Regions from separate parts of the Halomonas sp. 72 genome, predicted to be linked through region 1. Evidence: predicted binding sites of a transcription regulator. Region 1 holds the regulator's gene; the other holds the start of a gene.
What was found. The regulator sigma-54, encoded in region 1, starts transcription at its own class of promoters, with help from an activator protein. The targets are predictions, from matches to a motif close to TGGCACNNNNNTTGCTNT.

Region 1 (7,001 bases):
GGCATAAGCGTTTACGTAGGGCTGGGCGTCTACTCGGAAAATGGAGGAGCCGTCGGTGGCTCTGCCCGGGTTCCTCGTAGCGTGTATTGCAGCTCCAGTTCTCGGTGACGCAACTGGACTTCGCCGATGAGCGGTGCCAGCTTTTGCGCCAGCTGTTCGGCAATATACACAGAACGGTGCTGCCCGCCGGTACAGCCAATAGCCACCGTCATATAGCTGCGCTGACTATTTTGGTAAGCAGGCAGCCAGCGCTCAAGCATTGCCTGAATATCATGGCTCATCTCTTCGACAATCGGGTAGCCGCGCAGAAACGCAATAATCGTGGCATCACGTCCTGTGTACTGGCGTAGCGTTGGGTCCCAATAAGGGTTGGGCAGGCAGCGTACATCAAAGACTAAATCTGCATCCATGGGTACGCCATGCTTGTAGCCGAACGACTCAAAGGTGAGTGTTAGCTGGTCTTTGCGCTGGTGGGCTACCTGGTCTGAAATGCGCCGACGCAGGTCGTGGACCGATAAGCGTGATGTATCAATCCGCAGGTCGGCCAAATCACGTATTTCGTTGAGCGTCTCTTCCTCTTTCTCTATCGCCTCTTCAAGCGTCATATCACTGTTGCGCGTTAACGGATGGCGTCGCCGTGTCGCAGAATAGCGTTCCAGTAAAATACGTGAATCGGTGGTTAGATAGATAACCTGACAATCTATAGGCCGCGCGCGCAGCTCTTCAAGCAGTGCGGGAAGGCGCTCAAGCGCCGCTGGCAGGTTGCGGGCATCAATACTGACCGCTAGATGCGTGCGCTCACCCTCGTCACGGAGTTCGTCAACCAAAGAACCAAGCAACATGGCGGGGAGATTATCAATGGCGTAATAGCCAATATCTTCCAGCGCTTGTAATGCGATTGATTTGCCAGAGCCAGAGCGGCCGCTAATAATCACCAGTTGCATAGTGGCTCTCTCTGATTGAACGTATAAAAGGGATAACGCATGAAAATGTGTTAGTCGTTATGGGCGATTATGGAGCGGCCTGTTCGCGAATCTTGCCCATTAGCAGGTCAAGCAAATCGTGCTGGCTGCTGGTTTTGCGTAATGCCTGGCGTGTGCTCGCATCATTCATGATGGTGGCCACTTGGCCCAAAAGCGACAAATGCGTGTCGTCAGCCTCTTCGGGAACCAGCAGCACAAAGACGAGGTCGACCGGGTCGCCATCAATAGCATCAAAATCAATAGGTTCTGATAATTTTAAAAAACCCGCAATAGGCGTAACGCAATGTGGGCTGCGCGCATGGGGGATGGCGACGCCGTTACCGATCCCCGTGCTGCCAAGACGTTCCCGGCCGATCAGTCGGCTGAAAACTTCCTGGCTATCCAGACTGGGTGTATTTTGAGCGATAAAGGTGCTGAAAAACTCCAGCACCCGCTTTTTGCTGCCCCCGGGCACGTCGTAAAGTACGCGCTCCGGGGGGAGGATGGTTTCCAACGTCATTGAATTAACGCACGCCAGCGCCTTGGGCGCGAGCTTGTGCTTTTTCCTTGTGCTTAACGAGTTGACGATCAATTTTGTCTGCTAAGGCGTCAATAGCGGCATACATATCGACATCTTCGGCGTCGGCATGTAAGTCGGCGCCTGCCGCATGAAGGGTGCACGCGGCATGTTGGCGCTCCTTCTCAATAGATAAGGTGACTTGTACCGTGGTGATGTGGTCGTAATGACGTTCGATGCGTTCAAGTTTTTCATTAACGTAGTCACGCAAGGCGTCAGTCAGTTCTACATGATGACCCGTGATATTTACTTGCATTGACGTGCTCCTTATCCATCGGACTGAATTTCGATTGTAACCCTTTTTACGGTGTTGCAAAGCCCCTGTCGCGAGTTTTGCCATTTCTCTTGTAACGACTAACGCAAACGACGACGTTCACTTGATGAGGGAATGCCCAGCGACTCACGATATTTCGCCACCGTACGGCGTGCCACTGTGATGCCGCCATCTCCCAGTAATGTCACCAAACGACTGTCCGAAAGAGGTTTGCCGGGAGGCTCATCTTGAATCAACTTTTTAAGCCGGGCGCGAATCGCGGTGCTTGAGTGGCTGTCTGCGCCATCCTGCCCGCTAATTTGGCTTGAGAAAAAGTACTTGAGTTCGAATACGCCCCGTGGGGTATGGATATATTTTTGTGTGGTGACCCGAGAAATGGTTGATTCGTGCATCTCAACCGCCTCGGCAATATCGGCAAGAATCAACGGCTTCATCGCTTCTTCACCGTGCTCTAAAAAACCGATTTGGCGAGTGATAATCTCGCGCCCTACGCGTAGAAGCGTGTCGTTGCGGCTGGACAGGCTTTTGATTAGCCAGCGCGCTTCTTGCAAGTGCTCTTTTAAAAACTGGTTATCCTGACTCTTGTCTGCACGCTTGATTAAGCTGGCGTAGTCGGGCTGGATACGCAGCCGGGGCAGGGCTTCAGGGTTAAGCTCCAGGTGCCAGCCTTCATGGTCATGACGTACGACCAGGTCGGGCGTGATATAGCTATCGTCGGTGACGCCATAAGCGCTGCCTGGGCGTGGGTCCAGGCTTCGGATCAGACCGATCACATCGTCTAGCTGCTCATCGTCCAGGCTTAGGCGGCGCTTTAATAGGCGCATGTCATTTTTGCCCAGCGCTTCAAGAAACTGACGAACCAATCGGCGCGCGGGAACCAGTAGGGGCGTGTCGTCGGGGAGCGTTGCTAGCTGAAGCATCAAACATTCGCGCAAGTCACGGGCGAAGACGCCCGTTGGCTCGAACTGCTGTAAACGCATCAGAATGGTCTCCATCTCTCGCTGGCTGAGACCTTCGATGCTCTGAGCACGTAACCCATCGCGGATATCGTTGAGCGGCTGCGTCAGGTAGCCATTGGCGTCCAGTGCATCAATCAGGCTTTCGGCGATTAGCTGCTCACGAGCCGTAAAGTCGGTCATCGCCAGCTGCCAAAGGAGATGTCCATGCAGGCTTTGTCCCGCGGCCTGGCGTTCAAAATCGGGGCCTTCGCTGCTGCCAGAGCTACCCATGTCCTGGTAAGTATCAGACCAGTCGCTATCGACAGACAGTTCCTCGGGAATGCTTTCTGACCACTCCTCGTCAGGTGTTTCGACGGTCGCCTGCTCGCCGAACTCGTCTTCCTGCTCCAGCATTGGGTTGGCATCCAGTGCCTGCTGAATTTCCTGACGTAGATCCAATGTCGATAGCTGTAGCAGTGCAATCGCTTGCTGCAGCTGAGGTGTCATGGTCAGCTGCGTACCGATACGCAATTGGAGAGAAGCTTTCATGACCATCTGAGAACCACTCGTTAATCGGAAAGCTTCACCCTAGTGCGAGTCATGTTGTTGTGCAAGTGCAATAAGCATGCCACTGATAAAATTTTTACTGCAGATCACTGTTTAGCGGTGAAATTAAATTCATAAGCGAAAATCAGCACCCAGGTAAACTTCCCTCACTTTTTGGTTATCAAGGATAGTCTGAGGGCTGCCGCCAGCAATAATGTGGCCGTCACCGACAATATAGGCGATATCGCAAATATCCAGTGTTTCTCGGACGTTATGATCAGTAATTAGCACGCCAATGTGGCGCTGTTTTAAGGCGCGAATAATGCTCTTGATTTCACCAACCGAGATGGGATCGACACCTGCAAATGGCTCGTCCAGCAAGATAAACGCGGGCTCTGTGGCCAAGGAACGGGCAATTTCGACGCGTCGCCGCTCGCCGCCGGAAAGGCTCATGCCCAGGTTGTCACGGATGTGGGTAATATGAAAGTCGTCAAGCAGGGCCTCAAGCCGCTGCTCTCGTCCTGCCCTGTCCAGATCTTTGCGGGTTTCCAGAATCGCCATAATATTATCCGCAACCGATAGCTTGCGAAAAATAGACGCTTCCTGGGGTAGATAGCCAATGCCGGCCATCGCGCGTTCGTGCATGGGAACGCGGGTTAAGTCTTGCTCGTCGATACGCACCGTACCCGCATCAGACTTCACCAGACCCACAATCATATAAAACGATGTGGTTTTACCCGCGCCGTTAGGGCCGAGCAGGCCTACCACGCTGCCTTGAGCAATCTCCAGGCTAATGTCTTTAACCACGCGGCGGCGCTTATAGCTTTTTGCCAAGTGATTGGCGTAAAGAGTTTTTATGGGCGGTGCTTCCGCAATAGACATGGTTGACTCCTATTGCGCTGGCTGAAGCGTCATACGAATACGCTGCGGCTCGCTACCGTTTACATCGGAGCGTGCCTGCACCACTTCGCGGTCAATGAAGTACTCCAGGCGGCCACCGGTAAACTGATCACCCGCTTGGGTCAGTTCGGCCTGGTCAATAAGCTCTACACGCCGCTCTGCTACGTGATAAACCACGCGGCGTGCCCATCCTTCCATCGGCGCGTCCTGATCATCGAGTTGATTGCGTAGATAGGCGCGCTCTCCGGTGGCAATAGCGCGAGAAAGCTCACCCGCGTCGTTACGGATAATTTCAACGCGATCACCACGTAGCTGCATACTGCCTTGGCGAATATTGACATCGCCTGAATAAACGGCAGTGCCTGCACGCTGATCAAGGTCTAGCTGGTCGGCTTCTACTTCAATGGGGGCTTGGCTTGTCTGGGCCGCTGCCGATAGCGGCACCGCAAGGGCGAAAAGCGCGGTGCGAATAAAAGCGTTCATAGCGACTCCTAAGGATTTTGTGTTGCGGGGGGGTGATGGCCGCGGACGTTATCGGTTAGTCGGACCTGGCTATCATCAAGCCAAACATCCATACGTGATGCGCTCATTCGTTGAGGTGGCTGCTGAAACACGGCGGGCGCCTCACTCCAGACATGACGCGCTACCCCATCATAATGTAATAACTCAGTATCAAGCTGCCAGCCTTCTGTAGGCGCCAGAAGCCGTGCATCACCAGACAGTGTTAGCGCTTGGGTGGCCGTGTTCAGAACGCCTTCGTTGGCGTGAGCGAGCCACTCTCGGTTATCACTATCAAACAGCGTCGCTTCGGGTTGAGTGACTTCGGCCAGGGTGCTTTGTGGTATGTAAACCAATAAAGGCGCGGCCAGCGACTGCTGGATATGCCCTGTTTCACCAAACAGCGTGATCTCGGCATTTTCCAGCACGTGGCCAGGCTCTTCAGCCTGCGCTTCTTCGTCAACGGGCCGGTCTTCCGGGCCGCGTGGGTCCAGCCATACCAGCAGCCCCCCTAAAGCGACCACCAGGGCCGCTAACCCGACGCGTTTCTTGGTTCTTTGAAACATTACACGCGACCATTCAAATACGACTCAAGAACAGTACTCCAGTGGCCCTGCGCTTCAAGTAATGTATCGCAAATTTCACGTACGGCGCCGTGACCACCCAAGCGGTCGGTAATCCAGTCAGCGTGGGTATGCATGTAATCGGGTGCGTTGGGGACCGTAATGCCAACGCCTGCGCGTTTGATAGGCGCAAGATCAGGCAGGTCATCGCCGCAGTAAGCCACCTGGCTTAGGTTCAGATTGAGGCGCTCGCACAGCGCTTTCAAAGTAGTGAGCTTATCTTCGCAGCCCTGGTGGACAAGGTTAATTCCCAGCGCCGCAGCACGCTGGCTCACCATGGGGGAGTCGCGTCCTGTAATTAACGCCACATGAATGCCCACACGTTTAAGCAACTTTAAGCCATGGCCGTCTTGTGTATGGAAGGCTTTGATCTCGATACCGTCGGCCTGAAAGTATAGCCGTCCATCGGTGAGCACACCGTCAACATCAAGGGCAAGTAGTCGCACATGGCGAAGCTGGTCAAGTAGCGCAGTGGGGAGGGCCATAGGGACTCCTTGTCAGTAAACTGTTGGGTAAAATGGTTAGATAACGCCGCTGGCAAGCAAGTCGTGCATATGGAGCGCCCCAATGGGGCGCTGTTCGTCATCGACGACCGCTAGCGCAGTAATACGGCTGTCTTCCATGATGCGCACCGCTTCGGCGGCCAGTAGGTCGGGGCCAATGCGTTTGCCGGGTCGGGTCATTACATCGTCCACGGTTACTTTACGCAGATCATGAAACTGGTCGAGGGTGCGGCGTAAGTCGCCATCGGTATAAACACCTGCAAGTCGCCCTTCGCTGTCGACAACACAGGTAAATCCCAACCCCTGGCGGGTAATCTCCAAGAGCGCATCACGCAGCGGGCTGCCTAGTGCTATCTGCGGCAAGCGTGTGCCGCTATGCATAAGGTCTTTAACGCGCAATAGCAGTCGTTTTCCCAGGCTGCCACCGGGATGCGATAAGGCAAAATCATCAGCGGTAAATCCGCGTGCTTCAAGTAGCGCAACGGCAAGCGCGTCGCCTAGGGCAAGGGCGGCCGTCGTGGAACTTGTGGGGGCCAAGTCCAGAGGGCACGCTTCGCGCTCAACACCGCTGTTCAGGTGAGCATCCGCATGTTTGGCAAGTGTTGAGCCAGGGCGGCCTGTCATGCTAATTAACGGTGTGCCTAGCCGTTTTAACAGAGGCAGTAGCGCCGTCACTTCGGCGGTTTCTCCGGAGTTTGAAAGCGCCAGGACCACGTCGTTGCGTGTAATCATCCCCAGATCGCCGTGGCTAGCTTCGCCAGGGTGAACAAAAAAAGCAGGTGTGCCGGTGCTGGCAAGCGTGGCGGCCAGCTTTCCTGCTATATGGCCAGACTTGCCCATTCCCGTCACGACGACCCGGCCCTGACACGCCAGCATCAATTCACATGCACGGTCGAAGCTTTCATCAAGCTTGCCTTGAAGACCGCCAATGGCGGCTTGTTCTATTTGCAGCGTGCGTAGGGCGCTTTCACGCAACGGGCTAACAGTGGGTGAGGGCTGGGGCATGAACATCTCGTTTTAATAGAAATACAGTGCAAACGTAGTGCGATTAACTGACAAGAATACCATTTTGTGGGCATCTATAAGCATAGCGCTTTAACGGGTTTTTAGGGTGGGTTGGAACGCATGTCTTGCCATAAGTGCCATTGAAGCCAAGCTTGATGTTCGAGAATATTTAGAA
Region 2 (7,001 bases), on a different contig from region 1:
TCAGCCCCAGCACATCGTCGCCTACCAAACGGTCATACACGATAGCATCGGCCTGCATTAACAGCCGCGCGGCTTTCAGCGTTAACAGCTCCATATCACCACTGCCCGCACCAACCAGATACACATGCCCAGCCGTGCATTCGCCGCGTAGCTTAAGCGAAGGCGCACTTGAGGCGCTGCGCGGGGAGCGCTGGAATGGCGACAGCACACGCTGCGTAAAGCGCATCGTGGCCTCAGGCCACTTCTGTAGTAGACGCTTGCTTAGCACGCGCATGTGAACGCTCCTCTTCAATCAGGGACTTCAATTCAGGCAAACAACTACCGCATTGGGTTCCACAGGCAAGCCGTGCGCCCAATGCTTCAACGCTGGCATCACCGGCACGAATGGCATTAACAATCGCCGCCTGGCCCACCTGGTGGCAGCTGCATACCACGGGGCCGGTATCGGCGGCTCCATCGTCACACCCCGCTAACAGCCGGCGCCGGTGCTTATCACTTATGACTGTTTCATTAAAACGCGCTTCAAGCCAGGCAAGCCCGGGCAATTCGCGCGGCGGGCCGACCATCAGCCACCAGCGCAGTTTGCCCTGCACAATAGCCGCAGCGCGCAGGCGGCCATTGCCGCTGTCTTCACACCACAAAGAAGCCCCTTCGGGTAGCCACGTAGCGAGCAGCGCCACCCTGTCATGTACCGGTTTTGCATCTGCCAGCTGCCAGCGCTGACAGCCCTGCATGGGTACGCGTGCCCAATAATCGCTTCTGCACCACGGGGGCACTTCCTGACTATTATCCCCTAATGGATGGGCAATCAACAGCGTTGCCTCCCAGGCTACTTCAAGCGGTGCCAGCGCCACAGCGCCGTGCTTGGCTTCTGGCTGGCCTGACACAGGGTCGGTCAAAGCTTTTAGCATGGCACCGCTACGCGCCGATTTACTGAACGCATCGCTCCAGTGCATGGGAATAAACACCTCGCCACGCCGCTGGGCATTCGAGATACGCACGCGCCCCCGGTACTCGCCGCTGGCGGCGGACAATACTGCCAGTTGCTGGTCGCCAATGCCATAGTTCGCAGCATCGCCTGGGTGGAATTCGATAAACGGCTCGTGGCGATGATTCATCAGCCGGGGCGCGCGTGCCGTGCGCGTCATGGTGTGCCACTGGTCGCGAATACGCCCGGTGTTCAGGCGCAGCGGGTAGGCGTCACTCAGGCGTTGCTCCGGCAAGCGCGGCGTTATGGCGATGAAGTTGGCGCGCCCATCAGGCGTGGCAAACTTGCCATCTTCAAATAACCGCGCCGTTCCGTGAGGCGCTGAAGACGTCACCGGCCACTGAATAGGCGCCAGCGCGTCGTAGCCCTCGCGCCCAAGTCCCACAAGGCCGGAAATATCGAATAGCCGTTTGCTCTCTCCCTCATTCTCAAAGCCGGAAAGGCGCGCGTGCTCATCAAAAATTTCATGGGGATGGCTATAGTCAAACGCCTCCTGAAAGCCTAACCGCTTGGCGGCTTCGCACATAATCCACCAGTCGTGACGCGCTTGGCCAGGCGCGGGTAGCAAGCCACGCTGGCGTGAAATACGCCGCTCGGAATTGGTCACCGTGCCGTCTTTTTCAGACCACCCCGTCGCGGGCAGAATGATATCGGCGTAGGCCAGCAGGTCGGTATGGCTTGCGCACTCAGACACAATTACCAGTGAGCACTTTTCAAGCGCACGCCGCACGCGGGCGGCATCCGGCAAGCTGACCGCTGGGTTGGTGGCCATTATCCAAAGCGCCTTTATTTCGCCCCGCTCAACCGCGTCAAAAAGCTCGATCGCCTTATAGCCAGGCGCCTGGGGCAGTTCGGGCATTAACGTTTCCGTCGCCCAAAAGCGGGTGATTCGGCCAAGGGCGCCAGGGGTGTGATAATCCATATGCGCGGCCAGCTGGTTGGCAAGCCCACCCACTTCGCGTCCGCCCATGGCATTGGGTTGGCCGGTGATCGAGAAAGGCCCCGCCCCGGGCAAACCGATTTTGCCGCCCGCCAGATGGCAGTTAATGATCGCATTGCACTTATCAGTACCGCTTGTGGATTGATTGACGCCCTGGGAGTAGAGCGTCACGACATGGAGTTGGCTGGCAAACCAGTAGTAAAAGGTCTCCAACCGCTCAGGGTCGATATCACATATCGCCGCCACGTCATTAATATCATGCTGGCTCGCGGCCAGCAGCGCTTCGTCGAAACCTTGTGTATGGCGATCCAGATAGAGCTGATCCAGCTTGTTATTCTCAGCCATCCAGGCCAGCAGGCCATTGAACAGCACCGCATCGCTGCCGGGTGCGATGCCCAGGTACAGGTCGGCAATTTCGCAGCTGTCGGTCACGCGCGGGTCGATGACCACCACCCGCATCAGCGGATTGCGCGTTTTGGCGACCTTCAAGCGCTGGTAAAGCACCGGGTGGTTCCAGGCCAGATTCGAGCCCACCAGCACCACCAGTTCGGCCTCTTCAGTATCTTCATAGTTGCAGGGAACGGCGTCTGCGCCCAACGAGCGTTTATACGCCGCCACGGCAGAAGCCATGCAGAGTCGCGAGTTGGTATCCAGGTGCGGCGTGCCTAAAAAGCCTTTAAACAGCTTATTGGCCACATAGTAATCTTCGGTTAATAGCTGACCTGAAAGGTAAGCACCCACGGACTCTGCGCCGTAAGTTGCGCGAGTCGTTTGCAACCGCTCTGCCAAGGTGGTTAATGCCACATTCCAGTCAACGGCCTGGCCATCGACCCAGGGCGTGGTGAGCCGGTCATGGTGGCCAAGGGTTTCGTGCAGTGCCGAGCCTTTCACACACAGCCGGCCAAAATTGGCGGGATGGTCGCGGTCGCCTTCAACCGCGCTGATTGTGCCGCCTGCCACAGTGGCGGTTACGCCGCAGCCGACACCGCAATAAGGGCACGTCGTGTTTGCTTTACAAGCCGAGCGTGTGGCCTGGGACATACTGATTTCCTCCCGCTTAAAAAGCAAAAAGCGCCCAAGCGAGCCTCATAAGAAGCCTGCCTGGACGCCGTTGTCTCAGGGACACCTGCACCGGTGCCGAATGTCGCACTGCTGGGATTGGACACATTTATTAATGGCCTGTCGTCTGATGGCGTTAGCGTTGTTATTTGCCCGTCAAACTCGATGGCTGCATTTTATTGTGCCGATAAACCCGTCTGTGCTTTGTTGCTTGTTACCAAGGTAATAGCAAGGCCTGCGCCAACCAGCCTATTAAAATAAAAATACCAGCTTAAACAGCAGGTTAATAAACAATAGAATATCTTTCGACCGACCGTGTAGACAGTTTATTTTCAAACGCTGACTACTCTCGGTGCATCTTTACCGCTTAGCGCACCAAGAGCGTGCGCAGGCTGAGCTTAAGCGGCTGAAAAGGCGCTTTCTTCAACCTATTTATTTAAATCAACCTATTGATAAGTAATATAAAAATAAATAACGAGCGATGTTTGGCTGATTAATTGCCCTGTACTGATTAGATAAATTCAAGTCTAGCTGGCAGCCAACGGTGGCTGCTCTGTGCTTAACCCACGAACGGGTTTGGCCTCAGCTACCGGGCAACGAAGCCCCTGATACGGTTTTCCTGGCAATCCACTTGCCCGGGACGCTAACTCAGGGGCTTTTTTATTGTTTTTTCTTCAGCGCTGCGCCACGACAGCATTTATCGCTGCCAGATATTTGTAGCCAGGTCTTTGTAGACAGGTATTGGCAGCCAAGCGCGAAACAGTAAGGAGCAACCCATGATCGCTATCTCTCGGTGCTCGTCTGATGATCACTTGGTCATTATCGGCAACGGCATGGCGAGCCAGCGTCTGCTAGAGGCGGTCGTTAAATTGCCTCACCGACCCCAGCAAATAACGGTGATTGGTGCAGAAGCATCTCCCGCTTATAACCGGATACTGCTATCGCCACTGCTCGCCGATGAAATGCCGCCTAGCGCCCTCACCTTGCGGGATGCGCAGTGGTACGCCAAGCAAGGTATCACCCTGCACTTAAATGAATGCGTGCTGGAGATCAACCGTGCAGAACAGCGCGTTGTCACTCCCTGCCGCACGCTAACTTATGACCGCCTGGTGATTGCCACCGGCTCACGCCCGACGCTGCCCGAGGTACCCGGCATTGGCCTTAACGGCGTGCATGGGTTTCGTACCCTGCAAGATGCCGACACGCTCGCAAAGTTTGCCTTGCAGGGCGGGGAATGCGTCGTGGTCGGCGGCGGGCTGTTGGGGCTCGAGGCCGCTGAAGGGCTTCGCAAGCGGGGTGCCAGCGTCAGCGTTCTACAGCGAAGTAAGCGGTTAATGAATCGTCAGCTGGATAGCATGGCCGCTGGGCTTCTAGAAACGACGCTTACCCAACGTGGCTTGACCATCTTAACCAATGCACGCATCAGCCATTTTGAAGACGACGGCGCGGGAAGCCTGGCCGCCGTTGTACTGGAGGATGGCCAGCGCCTGCCTGCCCAAAGCGTCATCGTGGCAACCGGCGTTACACCTAACGCAGAACTTGGCCATCAGGCAGGCTTGGCTACACAGCGCGCCATCATGGTTGATGACACGCTCACTACCTCCGACCCGCATATTCATGCATTGGGCGAGTGTTGCCAGTTCGAGCAGCACACCTACGGCCTGGTCGAGCCGATCTGGCGCCAGGTAGATGTGTTAGCCAACACGCTGTGTGGCGATGGCAGCGTCCGCTATCGTGAGGCGCCAACCGCTACCAAGCTTAAAATCAGCGGCCTGGCCCTCTACGCGTTTGGCCCCACGGAGGCCGCGCCAGAACATGAAGTACTGCATTACAGCGACCCGGAAAACGGCGACTACCGCCGCCTGTTACTGCGCAACGGAAGGCTTGAAGGCGCCGTGCTGTATGGCGATACCCATTCCGGCCCCTGGTATTTCGCCCAGGCGCTAGCCAAAACCGATCTGGGCGCCTGCCGCCAGGCGTTGTTGTTTGGTGAAGCCGATGCCAACGCCCTGCTTCTTGATACCCCACCCACTCCCTCATCGACGCTGGAGGCAGCTTAGCCATGTCCATCACCTCTAAACGCAACGTGATTATTATTGGTAACGGTATGGTCGGCCACCACCTGGTCGAGCAGCTGGTTGAAAACGGTGCCCTGTCACAGATGAACGTCACCGTGTTTGGCGAAGAGCGCCATCGTGCTTATGATCGCGTGCACCTTTCTGAATACTTCAAGGGCCGCGACGCCGAAGCGCTGGCCCTGTGTGATGCCGACTACTACGCAAGCCATGGCGTGACATTCAACAGCAGCGAAGCGGTGATCTCCATCGATCGCGCGGCAAAAACGCTAGCCACCGAGCACGGCCATTACGCCTATGATCATCTGGTACTGGCCACCGGCTCTTACCCTTTCGTGCCGCCCATTCCCGGTAACGATCGCGAAGGCTGCCTGGTGTATCGCACGCTGGACGACCTGGACGCCATCCGCGAGGCGGCGCAAAGTGCGGCCACCGGCGTTGTAGTGGGCGGCGGTCTGTTGGGTCTGGAAGCGGCCAACGCACTGCGCGGATTGAATCTGGAAACCGCGGTGATTGAGTTCGCCCCACGCCTGATGCCCATGCAGGTGGATAGCGAGGGCGGCGAGCTGCTGCGCGAAAAAATCGAAGCCTTGGGTGTTCAGGTACTCACCGAGCGGGCCACTCAGCGCATTGAAGATGGTGCAGCCAGCCGCCATCGCATGGTGTTTCAGGATGACAAAATACTGGAAACCGACCTGATCGTGTTCTCGGCGGGTATTCGCCCGCGTGATCAACTGGCCCGGGAGTGCGGCCTGGAGATCGGCGAGCGCGGCGGCGTAGTGATCAACGATCAGTGCCAAACCAGCGACCCGGCGATTTTAGCCATTGGCGAAGTGGCGCTGTGGAATCAGAGCATTTTTGGCCTGGTGGCGCCTGGCTATCAGATGGCAAAGACAGCGCTTTCGACGCTCACCGGTGGCGATGCTTCTTTTACCGGTGCCGATATGAGCACCAAGCTTAAACTTCTGGGTGTGGACGTCGGCTCGATTGGCGATGCCCACGGCACTCAAAACCCCGGCGCACGGATGTTTCGCTACCTTGACCCACTTACCCAGATTTACCGCAAGATGGTGGTCTCAAGCGACGGCAAGAAGCTCTTGGGCGCCATGCTGGTGGGCGATAACAGCGTCTACGACACCTTGCTTCAGTATTACGCCAACGGTATCGAGCTGCCCAAAGAGCCCGCCTCATTGATTTTGCCGCAAAGCGGCGCCGCCCCGGCACTTGGCCCGGACGCGCTGCCGGAAACGGCAATGATCTGCTCGTGCCATAACGTCACCAAGGCCAGCATTTGCGCGGCCATTGACGCAGGCGCCAGCGACTTGGCATCCGTGAAAGGTGACACCCGCGCCAGCACCGGCTGCGGTGGCTGCGCGTCGCTTTTGAAAAGCGTGGTGGATCATGAGCTGGCCGCACGCGGCGTTGAGGTGGACAAGTCGATTTGCGAGCACTTTCAGCACACCCGCCAAGAGCTTTACGACATCGTGCGCGTGGAGGGCATCAAGACCTTCAGCGAGTTGATCGAAAAGCACGGCGCGCCTAGCACCCACCACTTGGGCTGCGATATCTGCAAGCCTGCGGTCGGTTCCATTCTCGCCTCCTGCTTTAACGAGCCGATTACCGACGCTGCGCATATCCCGCTTCAGGATACCAACGACACTTTCATGGCCAATATGCAGAAAAACGGCACCTATTCGGTCGTGCCGCGCATTGCAGGCGGGGAAATTACACCGGATAAACTGGTGGTGCTGGGTCAGGTAGCGCAAAAGTACGGCCTTTATAGCAAGATCACCGGCGGCCAGCGGATTGATCTGTTCGGCGCACGCCTGGAAGACCTGCCTGATATCTGGGGCGAGCTGATCGAAGCTGGCTTTGAAACCGGCCACGCCTACGGCAAGTCGCTGCGTACGGTGAAATCCTGCGTGGGCAGCACTTGGTG

Region 2: a site for sigma-54 is predicted at 3,213-3,230, ahead of ACT3T6_RS13320 (nitrate reductase). Genes of this name have one in related genera too.

What each region holds. Positions count from the first base shown of each region.
Region 1 covers NZ_JBQSYY010000005.1:136,788-143,788, reverse strand. Annotated here, with positions in the region: gene rapZ (RNase adapter RapZ) at 30-944, opposite strand; gene ACT3T6_RS07520 (PTS sugar transporter subunit IIA) at 1,012-1,482, opposite strand; gene hpf (ribosome hibernation-promoting factor, HPF/YfiA family) at 1,487-1,795, opposite strand; gene ACT3T6_RS07510 (RNA polymerase factor sigma-54) at 1,894-3,306, opposite strand; gene lptB (LPS export ABC transporter ATP-binding protein) at 3,430-4,179, opposite strand; gene lptA (lipopolysaccharide transport periplasmic protein LptA) at 4,189-4,680, opposite strand; gene lptC (LPS export ABC transporter periplasmic protein LptC) at 4,689-5,261, opposite strand; gene ACT3T6_RS07490 (KdsC family phosphatase) at 5,261-5,803, opposite strand; gene ACT3T6_RS07485 (KpsF/GutQ family sugar-phosphate isomerase) at 5,840-6,826, opposite strand.
Region 2 covers NZ_JBQSYY010000015.1:62,906-69,906, forward strand. Annotated here, with positions in the region: gene cobA (uroporphyrinogen-III C-methyltransferase) at 1-274, opposite strand, end outside; gene ACT3T6_RS13320 (nitrate reductase) at 234-2,969, opposite strand; gene ACT3T6_RS13325 (NAD(P)/FAD-dependent oxidoreductase) at 3,764-5,047, shown strand; gene nirB (nitrite reductase large subunit NirB) at 5,050-7,001, shown strand, end outside.